3 regions of the Gracilibacillus sp. JCM 18966 genome follow, and region 3 is predicted to be linked to each of the others. Evidence: riboswitches for the same ligand, from Rfam matches in the RefSeq annotation. Region 3 holds a riboswitch; each other region holds the start of a gene.
What was found. A riboswitch is a leader RNA that binds a small molecule or an ion and turns the genes downstream of it on or off. The one in region 3 is predicted to bind S-adenosylmethionine.
Positions count from the first base shown of each region.

Region 1: linked by a shared signal. The riboswitch ahead of ACZ5N5_RS07335 (phosphoadenylyl-sulfate reductase) and the one ahead of ACZ5N5_RS10370 (methionine ABC transporter ATP-binding protein) in region 3 are both predicted to bind S-adenosylmethionine.
Region 2: linked by a shared signal. The riboswitch ahead of ACZ5N5_RS02930 (bifunctional homocysteine S-methyltransferase/methylenetetrahydrofolate reductase) and the one ahead of ACZ5N5_RS10370 (methionine ABC transporter ATP-binding protein) in region 3 are both predicted to bind S-adenosylmethionine.

Region 1 covers NZ_AP043883.1:1,513,998-1,518,285, forward strand. Annotated here, with positions in the region: gene ACZ5N5_RS07330 (assimilatory sulfite reductase (NADPH) flavoprotein subunit) at 1-1,582, opposite strand, end outside; gene ACZ5N5_RS07335 (phosphoadenylyl-sulfate reductase) at 1,687-2,421, opposite strand; SAM riboswitch class I at 2,503-2,620, opposite strand; gene ACZ5N5_RS07340 (aldo/keto reductase family protein) at 2,775-3,716, opposite strand; gene ACZ5N5_RS07345 (histidine kinase) at 3,913-4,288, shown strand, end outside.
Region 2 covers NZ_AP043883.1:652,687-656,974, forward strand. Annotated here, with positions in the region: gene ACZ5N5_RS02920 (bifunctional metallophosphatase/5'-nucleotidase) at 1-1,153, opposite strand, end outside; gene ACZ5N5_RS02925 (nitroreductase family protein) at 1,464-2,033, opposite strand; SAM riboswitch class I at 2,202-2,308, shown strand; gene ACZ5N5_RS02930 (bifunctional homocysteine S-methyltransferase/methylenetetrahydrofolate reductase) at 2,454-4,288, shown strand, end outside.
Region 3 covers NZ_AP043883.1:2,160,682-2,164,969, forward strand. Annotated here, with positions in the region: gene ACZ5N5_RS10360 (MetQ/NlpA family ABC transporter substrate-binding protein) at 1-486, opposite strand, end outside; gene ACZ5N5_RS10365 (ABC transporter permease subunit) at 509-1,177, opposite strand; gene ACZ5N5_RS10370 (methionine ABC transporter ATP-binding protein) at 1,170-2,195, opposite strand; SAM riboswitch class I at 2,280-2,387, opposite strand; gene ACZ5N5_RS10375 (PTS sugar transporter) at 2,594-4,144, shown strand; gene ACZ5N5_RS10380 (PFL family protein) at 4,214-4,288, opposite strand, start outside.

The DNA of each region.
Region 1 (4,288 bases), 650 kb from region 3:
GCACATATATCTTTTCAGCAGAATCTCTTGAAAATGCAACATCCATCCTGCTTAGATAGCCATTCTTTAGCCAATTTTGCCAATCGACCTGGTATAAAAAGTCTGATCGGAAGTGTTGATCACCAAAGAATAGCCAGGTTTTCCCCTTTAATTCAAGCTCTTCTCGTTCCTCTATATATCCTCTGAATGGAGCAACTCCTGTTCCTGGACCAATCATAATAACAGGTGTGCTATCATCAAAAGGAAACTTAAAATTCGGATTTCGATGAACATATACATTCAATTGATCACCAGGTTGAATTCTCTCTGCAATCTCGCCTGAGCACACGCCATGACGATCACGTCCATGGGTGTGGTAGCGAACCGTAGCAATCGTTAAGTGAACTTCATCAGGATTTGCCTTATAACTGCTTGAGATCGAATATTGTCTTGCAGGAATTTTCCTTAACCAGTGCATAAGGGAGGCAGGGTCCAAATTGCTCGGTGTGAAATCAAGGATTAGATCTAGTAAGTCCCTGCCATGTATATATTCCCTCATCTTGTCACTATCCTCTATTAGCTTGGTAAGCTTTTCATTATCAAAAAATCCTGCAGCTTTTTCGAGCATTCCTTTTGTTAGTTTTGTAATTTCAAAGATAGAGGTTAATGCCTCTTGGATCGAGCGAATTTCCCCTTGCTTATTTATAGGTATCGTTTGTTCTGCATTCCAATCTAGTTTATTGATGACTGCCTGAACAAGCTCGGGATTGTTCTTTGGATAGATAGCTAGACAATCGCCTGGTTCATAGCTTAGGTTAGAGTTTTCTAATGACAATTCAATATGTCTCGTTTCCTTGTTCGAGCCTCTTCCACTTAGGTCTATATTTTCTAGGACCTCTGCTGGGTATGGATTACTCTTGGAGTATATTGGTGCTTCTGCAGGGGAGGAGGCGACCTGCTGCTCTGAAGCCTGAGTTTGGCTGTCCTCGTTTAATACTTTTAATACACCATTCATCCATTCCTCGGCTAATTCTTCATAATCGACATCACAATCCACGCGTGGGTGAATACGTGTTGCACCTAATTCCTCTAAACGTTTGTCAAAATCCTTCCCTGTTTGGCAGAAATGCTCATAGGATTCATCCCCTAAAGAGAGGACAGAGAATCTTACACTATCTAACTTAGGTGCTTTTCTCCCTAATAAAAACTCATGGAATTGTATCGCATTATCTGGTGGATCTCCTTCACCGTGTGTTGCGGTAACAATTAAGAGATCCTCCACTTCTTTTAATTTCTTTGCCTTAAAATCATCCATGCTTGAAATCACGGTTTTTCGATCCGATGCCTTTAATTGATCATTCAACTGTTCGGCAATTGTTTGACTGTTCCCTGTTTCTGATCCATATAAGATAGTAATGGTTCTTGTTGCTGTCTCGCTCGTTTTAGTCACTTGCTTCGTCGTTTCAGGTGGTGCTGCTGATTGAGATGCAGCAAGGTAGCCGGCAAGCCAATTTTTCTGTGCATCGTTTAAGGTTGGCAATAATTGATTTAAAATTTCTGTTTGTCGTTCATCAAATGGGCTGTTAACCACTTGTAAGGCCAATAAGATCACCTCTCCATTATATTATGTTATGGGAATATTATTTGATTTTCATTATTCCGATAGTTTTACTTAGTTATAGACATAAAAATTTAACCATCTATTTTCTATGGTGTCGTTGTAGTGTGTAAACCACATTCTGTTTTGTTAAAGGAACTCCATCTACCAGCACGCTCATCGTCTGAATTAGTGACAGGGGAGGTACAAGGTATACATCCAATGCTTGGAAAGTTCTGATCATGTAAAGCGTTGTATGGGAGGTTGTGTTTTTTGATGTAGTCCCAAACATCATCCCAGGTCCAATAGATAAGGGGACATATTTTAACAGATTGGAATCTTTCATCCTTGTTAACAAATTGAGTCTTCGCACGACTTAGGGATTGCTCTCTTCTAAGTCCGGATATCCAAGCAACAGCTCCGCTCAGAACCTCCTCTAATGGTTTTACTTTTCGAAGGTAGCAGCATTGATCAGGATTTCTCTTCCAAAGAGCGGATCCATGTTTTTCTGCTTGCTCCTCTACTGTTAATTCAGGTTGCTTCATCGTTATTTGTAAGGAAGGATATTTGTTTTTCACTTCATCAATCAGATCATAGGTTTCTTGAAAATGTAAGCCTGTGTCGAGAAAAACTAATGAAGCATCTGGCTTCACTCTAGCAATTAAGTCTATTAGGACCATACTTTCTGCCCCAAAGCTACAAGCATAAACGAGTGAGTCTCCATAGCTTTTGTAAGCCCAATTAATGATTTGCTCAGCCCCTTTTGTCGGGTCATCTTCACCAGGCGTGAACTCATTCCAAAAACTTTCTTCATAATGAGCATAGGTAATTGCTTGTTCTGACATATTTCTCCTCCTTTTAATCGTCTTTCTCATCAAAAAAACTTCTTATCTGTTCAGATAAGAAGTCTTGTAATCAATCTACACTTCTTATCTTTCGGGATACAACCTAAAGCTGTCCCGCAGGATTTGGCACAGTGTTCATTTGTAAGAACCTGTTGCCGAGGATTCACTGGGCCTGCCCCTCCACCTCTCTGGATAAGAATTCCTTTTATGAATATTTAATGTAATGATAAACCGAATAACAGGAAATGTCAACATGATTTTTTGTAAAAATTGTTAATATATATTTTTATATATATGCAAATAGTCCAATAGATGGGACGAAAATGGGCAGCTAGACCGCCCATTTTATCACCTTAACCGAGAATTTCCTCTGTTTTAGCTAATGTCTCTTGGGAAAGTGTGATGCCAGATGCCTTTGCATTTTCTTCGATTTGTTCTGGACGACTTGCTCCCACAAGTGCGCTCGCTACATTTTCTTGACGTAGGATCCACGCAATGGCTAATTGAGCAAGGGATAGGTTTTCATTTGCAGCAATGGCCTTCAATTTTTCTACTTTCTCTAGATTGTCTTCCGTTAGAATACGTGATAGATTCATATCCTTTTGAGCTGCCCGACTGTTTTCAGGAATTGCTTGTCCTTTTTTATATTTACCAGTTAGTACACCCTGTGCAAGTGGAGAGAAGACAACTTGTCCAATTCCATGCTTTTTACCTACAGGGATCACTTCTTTTTCGATGTAGCGTTGAAGCATACTGTAATTCGGTTGATTGACGACAATACGATCAAGCAATTTTTTGTCAGCTAGATGAATAGCTTCTGTCATTTGCTCTGCCGACCATTCACTAACACCGATATATAAAACTTTTCCTTGTCTAATTAAATCATCAAGCGCTCGTAATGTTTCCTCTAAAGGGGTGTCTTGGTGGTATCTGTGACAATAGTAGATATCGATATAGTCAAGTCCAAGTCGCTTTAAGCTCGCGTCACATTGTTCTACGATGTGTTTTCTCGATAAGCCGTGGTCGTTTGGACCATCTCCCATTTTTCCGAAAACTTTTGTCGCAAGCACATAGGAGCTCCTCGGGTATTTTCTTAATGCTTTACCGACGACCTTTTCTGCATCCCCTCGCATATAGACATTTGCTGTATCAAAAAAGTTAATGCCAAGCTCATAGGCTTTATCAATAGAGGCGATTGCTTTCTCTTCTTCAACATACCCTCCATATGTAAGCCAGCTTCCTAGACTAATTTCACTTACTTTTAATCCAGTATTTCCTAAACGGCGGTATTGCATATCGATCACTCCTTGTTATATTTTAAGCGCTTTCTTAAATAGTATAAAATAGAAAGAAGGAGGTTGCTAGTAATCTGTTTTCAGATCATTCACTAAATCAACGGTGCATTTCGTTCACAACCAGTTTATAATAAAGGAAGACTTCTTACCATCGGAGAAATTACAGACGTTAGTTTAAGGAAAATGGAGGATCAAGATGCGTTATTTCTACTGGGCATGGCTTATTATTTGGTTTATCACTTGGACGGGGACAACATGGATGGGAGTTCAAGCGGGAGGTAGTGTTGCCTTTCTATTTATGATGTCCGCTTTTGGCTTAGGGGTTTTATTTTTTACCTCTGTCGTAAAATACAAACAGAAGATGCATTTTACTCTATGGCTGCTTTTTCTCGTGATTATCACCATAGCTTTTATTTTACCTAGTTTTTCAACACTCAATCCTTTCGTTTTCCTTTTATTTCTTCTTGTTTTAGTAAGTGCTGCAGAAACCTTTCAAAAACATTACTTTTGGACGATTATGATTCTTGTTTTTCTTTTGTTAACCATTTTTACTTATCCGTATTTTAGCCTTT
Region 2 (4,288 bases), 1.5 Mb from region 3:
GCAATTTTAAAACCTTCAATGTATTTGGATATACATAATTTGAAACTATGTCTCGCATCGTAACATGCTTGGGAAACCCGGGTGATTGATTGTGAAAAAGGGCCGTGCATGATATGTCAACATCTGCTACTTTCATTTGCAATGTATTGATATATTCAATAAACGGGTGCTCCTCTATCCTTGCTTGAAACGGGTCTTTTATTTCCATATCACCTTTCACTTCCGTTATTGGCTGATCCAGCCATTCCTGTACGAGCTTCTCTTCTTCCTCGATTAGCGCAATAGTCGGTTGATTTGATCGAGTATCGTCTTTCACATAATGAAGCTTTGGTTTAATACTTGTAACCTCTTTTTTATTATTAAAGGCAAGCTCAATTTCTCCTAAAGCTTTCCCATTACTGCCTGTTTGAATGATTGGAACCCCATTAATTGTTGTTGTTAAAAATCGATGCTGATGGCCGGTTATTAATAAATCGATACCTGTTATTTCTTCACACATTTGATACGCTTGATTTTCACCGGTTAAGGCTTCTGTCGCTTCCCCTGTTTCCGGGTCTCTTTCTACCCCTCCATGGTAGCTTACAACGAGTAGATCTGGCCTTTCTTCTTCTCTAACCTTTTTCACCCATTTATGCGCAGCCTCACAAGCATCTTCAAAGACTAAATCGCGAATATGTGTTGGGTCCTCCCAATGTGGTATAAAATGAGTGGTAATGCCTAAGAAGGTTATTTTTATACCATTAATTTCTTTTGTTACATATGGGGTACCAAAAAAAGGTTCTCCTGTGTGTTTGTCTAATATATTAGCAGCTAACCATGGGTAATTTGTTTTATTTACTACATTTTTGAGATACTCTATCCCGTAATTAAATTCATGATTTCCGAAAATCGCCATGTCATAATGTAAACTATTTCCTATTTTTATTAAAGGGCTTCTTTTCGCTTCTTTATATGCTGCAAAATAATAAGTAAATGGGCTCCCTTGAATGAAATCTCCATTATCGACGAGAATTACTACTTTTTCTGACCTTATTCTATCGATTAGGGAAGCTATCTTAGCTAGTCCCATATTTTTCTCTACTTCTTCTCGGTAATTGGTAGGATAAATATAACCATGGATATCACTCGTTACACAAATAGATATGGATGTCATTTTCTTTCTCCTTCTTCAGCAATTGTTGATCCCTATTATACCGAATAAATTGGGACGAAAGGAAAAAGTTTACACTTTCTTAACTTACATTTAACACTAGCTTTTCATTCATTTGATATATTAAAGATGTTCCAAATTGAGCAATGCTGCAAGGATTGCTTTCTCACAAAATGATAGCCCCTTTTTCTTGGTTGCCGATGATATCGCTTCATCGGCACTTTTTTTGCTTAGAAAGTGATGAATTATAACAGAAATAAAAAAACTTGGCTTTACGCCAAGTCGTTTAGTTTAGCTTTTTCATCAAAGATTATTAGTCTAATTCTGTTATTCTATCATTCACATTTATTCTAGGAATAGGGTTAACTTGTTTCGCTGGATAGCCGACTTGAAGTAAGCCAACTACTCGTTCATCATCCTTCAAGTCGATAAGTGCAGCTGTCTCCTCACAAAACGACAATTTACCAGTTTTCCAAAAAACACTTAATCCTTCCTCCCAAGCTAACAAACTGAAATTTTGAATAAGACAGCTAGCCGAAGCATAATCTTCTTCTCTCAGTTTTTCTTGAGGATGAAGCGTATTAATAACCATAATGATAAATGGAACGTTCATGATCTTTTGGTAGCCATTTTCGCCTATCTGCTCTAGCTCCTCACCAGAGGCATTCTTTGCTTTTTCTTTCGCTACCTCTCGATTGATTTCTGCTAATTTTTTCTTTGATTCGCCTGTTATAAATACAAAACGCCACGGCTCAGTCATTTTATGATTGGGCACCCAGACAGCTATACTTAATAAATCTTTCATTAGTTCCTTAGAAACAGGATTTTCTTTATAGTTTGAAATGGAGCGTCGCTCTTTTATAAGATTTTTTAAACTTGCCATCATCTAATCTCCTTTTTAATGAGAATCATTTTCAATTATACCATCATTCTTGTTATCAAACAAGGTGAATAACAATCTAGGAAAAAAATTCAATTTTTTATTAAAAATGACTTGAAAGTATTTTACTTATAATGTAATATAATGACAACAAAACTTCATAAAGCTTTACTCTTATCAAGAGAGGTGGAGGGACTGGCCCTGTGATACCTCAGCAACCGTCTTTATTAGACAAGGTGCTAATTCCAGCAAGCGCAACAACGCTTGAAAGATGAGGAACGTGAGATCTATTTATATAGAGTCTTCATCTTTCAAGGGATGAAGACTTTTTTGTTTTTCTGGGCCTTTTGTTCAAAAAACAGCAATTATAGTGGAGATTGCTTGTTTTTTATAAATGATTATGAAAAGAAAAGAGGTGAAAGAATGACATCATCACTCCTACAAGCTCTCAAAGAAAATATCCTCATAGCAGATGGTGCGATAGGTACTTTACTTTACGCACATGGGGTTGATCAATGCTTTGAAGCATATAATCTATCAAAACCAGAAGAGGTCCTCCAAGTTCATCAATCCTATATTGACGCTGGGGCAGATATCATCCAAACCAATACGTATGGAGCCAATTATATTAAGCTAGCAAGATTTGGCTTGGAGGAGAAAGTACACCAAATAAATACACGTGCTGTCCAATTAGCTAAACAAGCAGCAAAAAATGAAACATTTGTACTTGGGACGATTGGTGGAATTCGAGGAATTCAAAAGCTAGTCACATCCAAAAAAGACATCATAAGGAGCTTCAAGGAACAATTATTTAGCCTTCTATTAGAAGGTGTAGATGGCATCCTATTAGAAACTTATTATGACATCGACGAATTAACCGCTGTTCTAGAAATTGCAAGAAAAGAAACAGACCTCCCTATTATTACAAATGTATCGATGCATGAGCCTGGTATTTTAGAAAACGGTATGTCCTTAGCTGATGTATTAACACAGCTAGAAGTACTTGGTGCAGATGTCGTTGGGGTTAATTGTCGTTTAGGTCCACACCATATGATTGAGTCACTAGAAGCCGTACCATTACCTGAGCGAGCACACTTATCAGCATTTCCAAATGCTAGTCTACCAGCATATGAAAACGGCAAGCTTGTTTACAGCAAGCAAACAGATTATTTCAAACGATGTGCAAAGGAATTCCGAGATCAAGGAGTACGTCTTATCGGAGGGTGCTGTGGAACGACCCCAGAGCATATTAGGGCCTTAAAGGATGGTATTGAGGGACTAACACCTATTTTAGACAAAACCGTCCAGGTGAAAGAAGGACTGATCACACTCCCTTCTTCCCAAACTGTCCAGTCGAATCCGACATTGGTGGATAAAGCTAAGAAACAGCATACCGTTATTGTTGAATTAGATGCACCAAAGCATCTAGAAATTGATGAGTTTATTAAAGGGGCGAAAGCGCTGGAAGATGCAGGTGTGGATGCGATTACTTTAGCGGATAATTCACTTGCTACACCGCGAATCAGTAATTTAGCGATGGCTGTCAAAATGAAACAACTCCATCTAAATGTTACACCACTTATCCACCTCACATGTAGAGATCGCAACCTAATCGGCCTGCAAGCACACCTAATGGGGTTACATACACTGGGCTTCCATGAGATTTTAGCAATAACGGGTGATCCTACAAGAATTGGTGGATTTCCTGGTGCCTCATCCGTATTTGACGTAACTTCTTTTGAATTAACACGATTAATCAAGCAGTGTAATCAAGGGTTATCCTTCTCTGGTGCTTCCTTAAGAGAGAATACCTCCTTTCAAGTAGCTGCAGCCTTCAATCCAAATGTCGCAAACTTAGAAAAGGCTGTGAAAAGAATGCACAAAAAAATCGAGCACGGTGCAGATTATTTTTTAACACAACCAATTTTTAGTCACGAAAAAATCATTGCACTTGCTCGGGAAACCAAGCATATAGAAGCACCTATTTTTATCGGAATCATGCCACTCGTTTCCTATAAAAATGCTGAATTTTTACACCATGAAGTTCCAGGGATGAAGCTGTCTGATGAAGTAAGGGCAAGAATGCAAGCCCGATCTAATCGAGCAGATGCGATCCGTGAAGGAATAGAAATCGCGAAGGAATTAATTGATACAGCTATTTCCTATTTCAACGGTATTTATCTCATCACACCTTTTATGAATTACGAAATTACTGTTGAATTAACCGATTATGTCCATGAAAAAACAAAAGCAAAATC
Region 3 (4,288 bases):
TTTGATTAAACCTTCTTTTTCTAATAGAGCAAGAATTCTTCCATGGTCTGGTACATTACGACTCATAATAAAAGTTGTACCCTCTGGAATATCATCGATATTGTTTATGTTCTTTGAATAAATTCCCATTGGCTCAATATGAATACCACCTAAATTAACAATATCAAAATCAAATTCTTCTTTTTGTTGCTCGAAGTAAGGTATGTGTTGGAAATAGTTCGCATCTAATGTTCCATTATTTAAGTCTTCATTTAAGAATGTGTACTCTTGATAGGCTTCCACCTTAAGTTCAATGCCTTCTTCTTTTAAAATAGGAGCAGCTTTTTCTAATACTTCAGCATGTGGCACACTGGTCGCACCAACTGTAATAGAAGTTGTCTCCTGGTTTCCTTCTTCATTGCTTGCATCCTCATTCTCTGAAGTTCCACAAGCTGCCAATACGATTAATACAGATGCTGTGAATAATAAAGCTAGTAATTTTTTCAAAATAAATCATCCCTTCTAAATTTTATCTTTTATCTACCGCTTTGGATAGTAAATCCCCAATTAATTGAAAAACAAACACAATAGCGATAACAAATATGGTACATATAAGGACTACATCGAAATCTCTTCTTAAGAAACCTTTCATATAGGCAAGATCCCCAAGTCCACCTGCACCAATTATACCAGCCATTGCTGTATAGCCGATTAAGGAAATAGCTGTTACCGTAATACCTGATATAAGAGCAGGCATTGATTCCGGTAAAAGCACCTTAAAAATGATGGTGTGAGGTTTTGCCCCCATTGATTTTGCTGCTTCGATAACACCTTTGTCTACTTCTTTTAATCCTATCTCTACCAGTCGTGCATAAAAGGGAGCCGCTCCAATAATTAATGCAGGGAGTGCAGCCTTCCATCCTCGAATCGTACCTATTAGAAAATCAGTGAAAGGAAATAAGAGTAGGATCAAGATAATAAATGGTATGGCTCGAAACACATTGACAACCGTTGCAGTGACAAAGTTAATAAAGCGATTTTGCCAAAGGTTTCCTCTATCTGTTAAAAACAGCAATAGCCCAAGTATAATTCCAAGAATGAGAGTTCCAGCTACGGAGATGAGTGTCATGTATAAGGTTTCTTCTGTTGCTGTCCATAAATCCTCCATGTTTACATTTGGAAATAATTCTTTAAGCATGACGTAACACCTCAACTTCCACACCAGAGGTTTCAATAAATTGAATAGTTTTGGATAGAATATCTTTCTCTCCGTTTAATTCAATATACAATGTTCCATAGGCACCTTCTCTAGTTGGGGCAATAGAGCCTTGTAGAATATTAATTTCTACATCAAATTTTCTAACGATTTCTGTAATGAGGGCCCTTTTAGCATCATTACCAATAAAGTGTAGCTTGATTACTTCACTATTGTCATGATTGGTTATGAAGTTCTGCAATTTATCTTGTTCATGCTCTAATGGATTTAATTGCTGAACAAATCGCTTTGTAGTAGCTGACTTCGGACGAACAAATACATCCAATACGTCTCCCGTTTCGACAACTTCTCCACTCTCCATAACAGCGACTCGATTACATATTTTTTGAATGACATGCATCTCGTGTGTGATCAAAATAATAGTAAGACCTAGTTTCTGATTAATGGACACAAGTAATTCGAGAATATCATCGGTTGTTTCAGGATCTAATGCAGAAGTAGCTTCATCACAAAGCAATACCTCTGGATCATTGGCAAGTGCACGGGCAATGCCAACTCTTTGTTTCTGACCACCACTTAGTTGTGCAGGATAGGAATTTTCTTTTCCAGATAATCCTACTAGATGAATTAATTCAGTTACCTTTTCAGATCTCTTGGCTTTTGGTACACCTGCTATCTCTAGTGGAAAGGCAATATTATCAAATACGGTTCTAGACCAAAGGAGGTTAAAATGCTGGAAGATCATACCGATCTTTTGACGTTTTTTCCGCAGCTGAGCTTGAGACATATTCGTTATATCAAGCTCTTGTATTGAAACAGTACCATTTGTTGGTTCCTCTAATCGATTAATCAATCGGATAAAGGTACTTTTTCCAGCACCACTATAGCCAATTACACCAAATATTTCTCCTTTTTCTATGTTTAATGAAACATTATTGACAGCTTGCACTTGTTGTTTATTTGTCTGATATAGCTTTGATAAGTTTTCAATCTTAATCAATCAGCCCACTCCTTTCTCTGGGGTAGAAAAACAAAAAATCCTTTCTGTACAAGAGGACAGAAAGGATGTATGCTCCGCTTAGTCCTCTTATCTTTCAAAGCGAACTTGCTTTGATGGAATTAGCACCTATCAGAATCATCTGACGGTTGCTGGGTTTCATAGGGCCAGTCCCTCCACCTCTCTTGATAAGAGTATTACTTTTATTATAAAGGTAATCATAGCATGACAAATAAGTGAAGTCAATAAGTCTACTAATTGTTGTAATCATCGGACTTTTCAGAAAATTCAACTCTAGTACTTTGAATAATTTTTTACTCTTTTACTCTACTATAGTAGCGCATTAGACAATTTTCGACTATAATAGACAATTGGTAGATTAAATGAAAAGAGGTTAAGAGATGAAACATATCGCAATAATTGGTAGTAGTGGTGGGAACCTCTATAACCTTGGTGGAAAAAAACCAGCTAAGCTACTAGAAGAAATTAGAGTTCAAGCAAACAGTGCAGGAATGAAGCTTCACGCTGTCCAGTTCGTTGGTGCTGAAGAAAGCATGGACTCTGCAAAACAAGACACAAAGGCGTCTTTATGGCAACTTGATGAAAGTGGAACATTTACTCAAAGTGAAAGAGCTAATCTTAGTGTCGTAAATGAAGAAGCGCGATTATTGGATCAGAAAATTGCCGATTTAATAGAAGAAGAGCAAATAGATGGATTAATTGTAATGAGTGGTGATCCAAATGATACGAATCAACACGTCATTCGTGCTGCCGCTAAGAAACAAGTACCAGTAGTAGGAACTGGTGGTACTTCTATGGCAACTATTGCCACCTTGGGTGCTAGAGTAATAGCAACCTCTGGTACCACTGGAACAACCAATCGAACGAGGGCTGTTTCGTTTATTACTTCTTTAAGTAAAGAATTTCAACTGTCGTATCGCCCGATTTTAGGAAGCAATCCATCCAATCAAATATCAAATGGGCTCGGATGGCGAAATATCAATATTCGTGGGATCATGATGTCGGCATTACCAGGTTTTATCGCAATGGCTCTTATATTGGCATTAAGTAAAATACCAGCACTTTCTGGTTTAAGTGAGGTGTTCGATCTATTAATTGGTGCACTTCCTGTTGTTATTGCCGTTATTGCCGCAAAGCAGGTTTCAGAATTAGATGAAGTGTCTATTGTTGCAGGTGTTATTGCAGGAGTATTGTCGGTTGATGGCGGGATTATTGGTGGAATGATCGCTGGTATTCTTGCAGGGGTCCTGGTGCGTATACTCTTCCGAAAATTTGTTGAATGGCGCTTTCCAATGACAACAGTCAACATTGCTGCAGGTGGAATTGCTGGATTATTCTCTGGATTATTAGTTTATTATTTTATTGCACCAATTGCTTTATTTATAGGTGATGGAATAAAACAGTTAATTGAGCTTGCGGTAGATTTTAATCCGATTCTTGCTGGTACCATTGCGGGAGTGTTAATTTGGCCAGCCATTATTGGTGGGGTCTATCATGCTGCCATCTTGCCGATTGTATTGCTAGAAATGGAGCGTACGGGGAACAGCTTTTTAGGTGCTGTTGATATGGTGGGATTAGTAATGGTAGCTGCTGGTATTAACTTAGCGAATATTATTCGACCACGTGATAAAGGAGAGGCAGCAGTTGCCGTTCCAGGCTTTCTAATCAATCTTGGCTTTGGAACCTTTGTTGAATCAGCCTACCCATTTATGTTTTCGAGCAAATGGATTTTCGCTGGAGCTCTTCTATCTGGGGGGATAGGTGGTGCATTAGTTGGCTTTTTTGAGGTTCGTGGAACAGCCTATGTTCCTACCTTTACGGCACCATTGCTTGCCAATCACTCTCTTGGCTTCATCATTGCAATGCTTGTACCATGTCTAGTAGCATTTTTTGTTACATTAATTGTAAATCAGATAAAACGAGCGAAATAATGCTAGAAGAAGTCTATGATAGCTGCATTGCTTTTATAGACTTCTTTTAACATTAGTATCTCTGGATCCTTAATTGGTAAGGGATTGAATTGGTGCAGGTATCCTTCCACCACGCTGAATAATTTTCTCAGAACTAAAAGAACT